Regions from separate parts of the Pseudoalteromonas sp. NFXS53 genome, predicted to be linked through region 2. Evidence: predicted binding sites of a transcription regulator. Region 2 holds the regulator's gene; the other holds the start of a gene.

Region 1 (2,487 bases), on a different contig from region 2:
CCTTCTTCATCTGCTTTTGGCAGATAATCTACTGCCACAGACACACTTATACGACGAATAACGCCTGTTTGCTGACGCTTATGGCTGATGGTTGTATCTAATTCATAGTTACGAGTAGCTTCTTTTTGTGAACGAGAAGGCGATGAACCTTGACCGTTAGTGCCACCTGCAATCTCAGGAATATTTGAATTAACTGGTGGTTGGTTCGATAGCGCGCCAGGAATACCTGCGGTAATACCACCGATGTTGCTTTCTTCAAAGGTCGTTTCGCTTCGTACTGCTGGTAAATCAGGGTTATAACGTTTCTGTGTTTCTTCAACCGCACTGAAGTCCATGGTTAAATCTACTTGTGCGGTGTATTTACCTAAGCCCACAACAGGAATAAGGATGCTATCAATTTTTTCTAAATATTCTTGTTCACGCTTACGTTCAATTTCATATTCTTTACGCGAGCGTGCAGCCAGTGAGTCTTGAGAACCTGAGTTTAACAAACGACCGTTTTGATCTGTAACGGTAACACGAGCAGGCTCTAAACCTTGAACTGCCGAAGCCACGATATCAACAATTGAGTCAACTTCTTCACCGCCAAGCGTTCTACCACGCTTTAGCGTAATAACCACGGTGGCCGAAGGCTTTTTCTCGCGACGTGCAAACACATTCTCTTTTGGAATTGCTAACAATACTTTGGCACGATTAATATCTTGTAGCTCTTCGATTGTACGCGCTAGTTGCTGTTCACGACTATGCTTAAGGCGCTCGCGCTCTAAGCGCTGGCTCACACCAAAGCCCATGTCTTGCATCAAGATATCTGTGCCAGAACTCGGCGCTTGTGTGAAACCATCACGAGCCATTTGTAGTTTTATGGTTTGGTAATCAGTTTCGGCAACCATAATGGTGTTGCCATCAAGTTCATAGTCAATTTTCTGAGCATCAAGAAAGTCTAGCGTTTGCACTAGTTCTTCGGTTGGGTACTGGCCCAGTGGGCGCATATCAGGTTGGCGTGCCCAAATGATAATTGCAATTGCTATTGCCAAACAAATAGCTAAAGCAATGATAATAGTCACCTGGCGAAGCATATCAACGCCACTTAATGCGCTTAAATATCCCGACTTTTGCTCTTGCTGCTCTTCTGAGCCAGCGCCAGCAGTGCCATCGGTTAAAGTCAGATCGGTTGATTGATTCGTTGCCACGGTGCTACTCCACTACCCAGATTAAACTGGCATATTCATGATTTCTTTATAAGATTCTACAAGTTTATTTCTAACTTGTACCGTTGCTTCGAAAGCCACTGATGATTTTTGTGATGCTATCATGACTTCGGCAAGTGAAACACTTCTATCACCCATCTCTAGTGCAGTTACTTTTGATTTAGCGTCTTTTTGTAAACCATTAACTGTATTAATGGCATCTGAGAGTAAGTCACCAAATTGTGCCGATGATGTCGCCGCTGTTTTTTGCACTGCAACTTCATTGGTTTTAATGGTATTTCTTGTTGCCTCTACTGCCAGAGACTGCATTTCTTGATAAAGAGAGTTTGGTTGGATTTTCATAACACCCACTCCAATAAAAATATATAACCTGTAAAAGCACAAAGCGTGCCACAAATTAACTTATTATTTTCAGTGTGTTAAGTTCATTTAATGTGAGTCGATTTTTTGACAATAATACCAATGCTCTTAATTAAGTGAGTTATTTAAAGGATTGGTATTAAAAAAGAAGCCAAGATTTTGGCCTCTTTCAGAGTAGAAAAATTACGCAGGTAATGGGATCCCCATATCGCGCATTTTAGCGAGTTTATAACGCAAAGTTCTTGGGCTCATACCTAGTACCTCAGCAACGTCTTTACGCTTACCATTACACTTATGAAGCGTATCTAGGATAATTTGATGCTCTTTATCTTGTAATGTCGCTTTATAATTTGCAGCATCATAATTTTCTGTGTCACTGATTACAGGCTCAACTTGTCGCGCCTGTTGCTCCACATTGATCTGTGGCGACACTTCTGTATTCCTTGAGCTTGTAGATATTAAACTCGGCTGATAGTTTTCAATAAAGATATCTTCACCATGTACAATATCGCCCTGCTGCAAGATCAAAGCACGTTGAACCACATTATCAAGCTCGCGAACATTACCAGGCCATGAATGTGATAATAGCTTTTGCTTTGCGCTATCGCTTAATTGCACTGCTGGCTTACCTGCTTTGCTAGTATGCCTTGCTAACAAATGCTCAGCTAACACTACAATATCACCCGGACGCTCATGCAGGGGCAGCCACATCAGAGGAAAAACATTCAAGCGGTAATATAAATCTTCTCTAAACTTGCCTTCAGCTACCGCCTCTTTAAGATCACGGTTACTAGTCGCCAAAACTCTGACGTCTAAGTCGATAGTTTTTCTACCACCCAAGCGCTCTACTTCTCGCTCTTGCAACACGCGAAGGAGTTTGGCTTGCAAGCCTAAATCCATTTCAGTAATTTCATCTAAC
Region 2 (2,487 bases):
GGTGGTGAGCGTCGCCGAGTTGAAATTGCTCGCGCTTTAGCCGCAAACCCTAAATTTATTCTTTTAGATGAGCCTTTTGCTGGCGTTGATCCGATTTCGGTGTTAGATATAAAGAAAATTGTTGAGCATTTAAAAAACCGCGGCATTGGTGTCCTCATTACAGATCACAATGTAAGAGAAACCCTTGATGTTTGTGAGAAAGCTTATATTGTTTCACATGGTGAATTAATCGCGTCAGGTACGCCTGAATCAGTTTTAGCTGATCAAACCGTAAGAGACGTCTACCTAGGTGAACAATTCCGTCTATAGTTAAAGCAAGACATAATCCAAATAACAAAAAGGATTGTTAGAAATACATGAGGCAATCGCTACAGCTGCGCATGGGGCAGCAACTAACCATGACACCACAATTGCAACAAGCAATTCGCTTACTGCAATTGAGCACACTAGATCTACAGCAAGAGATCCAAGAAGCGCTGGATAGCAACCCTTTACTCGAAGTAGATGAATCGGAATTAGAGCCAAGTGCTGATGGCAATGATTCAGACAAAGCGACCAAAGATGCTGATTCTATCGAGCAACTCTCTAATTCTGCTGATGATGGTCACGGTGATGAACCGACCAGCGATTACGAACTCGATAGCGATGCCGCACTGAGTAAAGACACTGTCAGTGACGATCTCGCTATGGATGTGACATGGGACGAGTACATGAGTGCAGCACCGAGCACCAGTAGCGGCCCAATGCCTGAAGACGAAACTGTTTATCAGGGGGAGACCACTGAAACATTACACGAATATTTAATGTGGCAATTAGAACTCACGCCATTCAGCCCAACCGATAAAGCCATTGCCGTTGCCATTGTTGAAGCCGTTGATGATGCAGGTTTGCTTACTGTTAGTACCGAAGAACTCCTAGAAAGCATTAATGAAGGTAATGACGAAGAGCTAATTGAACTTGACGAAGTTGAGGCTGTATTAAAGCGTATTCAACTCTTTGATCCTGTAGGTATTGCAGCTCGCTCATTACAAGAATGCTTATGTATTCAACTCAACCAGTTTGATGCTGATACGCCTTTCATTGCTGAAACAAAAATGGTGTTAAGCGAGCATATTGATCTACTGGCCAGCCGTGATTACCGCACTATCATGAAAAAGACCAAGCTCAAAGAGCCTGAGTTAAAAGAAGTGATGACACTAATCCACAGCCTTAATCCTAAACCTGCTGCCAGTATTATTCGTGAAGAATCTGAGTATGTTATTCCTGATGTGTCAGTGAAAAAGGTAAAAGGTCGCTGGGTTGTTGAGCTTAATCCAGAATGTATGCCTAAAATAAGGGTTAATGATCATTACGCAGCAATGTCACGCTCAGTAAAATCAAGCACTGACAGCCAATTCATTCGCTCTCACCTACAAGAAGCTAAATGGTTTATTAAGAGCTTAGAAAGCCGTAATGACACTTTAATGAAAGTTACTAATTGCATTGTGCAACAACAACAGGCATTCTTTGAACATGGACCTGAGGCAATGAAGCCTATGGTTTTGAATGATGTTGCTGAGATGGTCGAGATGCACGAGTCTACCATTTCTCGTGTCACCACTCAGAAATACATGCATACACCCCGTGGCATTTTTGAGCTGAAGTACTTCTTCTCAAGCCACGTAAGCACTGAAAACGGAGGTGAATGCTCATCGACTGCGATTAGAGCATTGATCAAAAAGCTAATTGCTGCAGAAAATACTGCTAAGCCATTGAGCGACAGCAAAATTGCAGATATATTGGCAGAACAGGGAATCAAAGTGGCACGTCGTACAATTGCAAAATACCGCGAGTCACTCTCTATTCCACCGTCAAATCAGCGTAAGAGCTTGATTTAAGACGTAAACCAAGAGAAGGAAAATGCTTATGCAACTAAATTTAACTGGTCGTCACGTAGAAATCACAGATTCATTAAGAGACTATGTAAACACGAAGTTTGCAAAGCTAGAAAGGCATTTTGATCACATAAACAACGTTCACGTGATCTTAGATGTTGAGAAGCTGGTACAAAAAGCAGAAGCTACCGTTCATTTAAATGGCGGTGAAATTTTCGCTTCAGATGAACACTCTGATATGTACGCAGCTATTGATAAACTCGTTGATAAACTCGATCGCCAAGTTATCAAACATAAAGAGAAATTAACTCGACACTAACCATGAAACTTAGCTCGATTATCAACAAGGACTGCAGTAAAGCTGCGGTCCTTTTTAATAGCAAAAAACGCGCGCTTGAGTATATCAGTGAATTAGCGAGCGAACACCTTCCTGAACATAACGCCCACGAAATATTAGATGCATTCCTAACGCGAGAAAAACTAGGCAGTACAGGCATAGGCAAAGGTATTGCTATTCCTCATGGCCGCTTAGCAGGCATTGATACTATTTTTGCTATTTTAGTGACCAATCAAAGCGGTATTGATTTTGACGCAATAGACAACCGACCTGTCG

The links. Region 2 encodes sigma-54, which starts transcription at its own class of promoters, with help from an activator protein. Its sites were predicted from a motif close to GTTGGCACGNNNNTNGNNT; they were not measured.
Region 1: the regulator sigma-54 is predicted to act here: its motif matches at 1,585-1,603, upstream of fliE (flagellar hook-basal body complex protein FliE).

Annotation. Positions count from the first base shown of each region.
Region 1 covers NZ_JBWVBR010000006.1:164,062-166,548, forward strand. Annotated here, with positions in the region: gene fliF (flagellar basal-body MS-ring/collar protein FliF) at 1-1,190, opposite strand, end outside; gene fliE (flagellar hook-basal body complex protein FliE) at 1,212-1,550, opposite strand; gene AC1HJP_RS08880 (sigma-54-dependent transcriptional regulator) at 1,752-2,487, opposite strand, start outside.
Region 2 covers NZ_JBWVBR010000015.1:18,825-21,311, reverse strand. Annotated here, with positions in the region: gene lptB (LPS export ABC transporter ATP-binding protein) at 1-309, shown strand, start outside; gene AC1HJP_RS15325 (RNA polymerase factor sigma-54) at 357-1,877, shown strand; gene hpf (ribosome hibernation promoting factor) at 1,906-2,193, shown strand; gene ptsN (PTS IIA-like nitrogen regulatory protein PtsN) at 2,196-2,487, shown strand, end outside.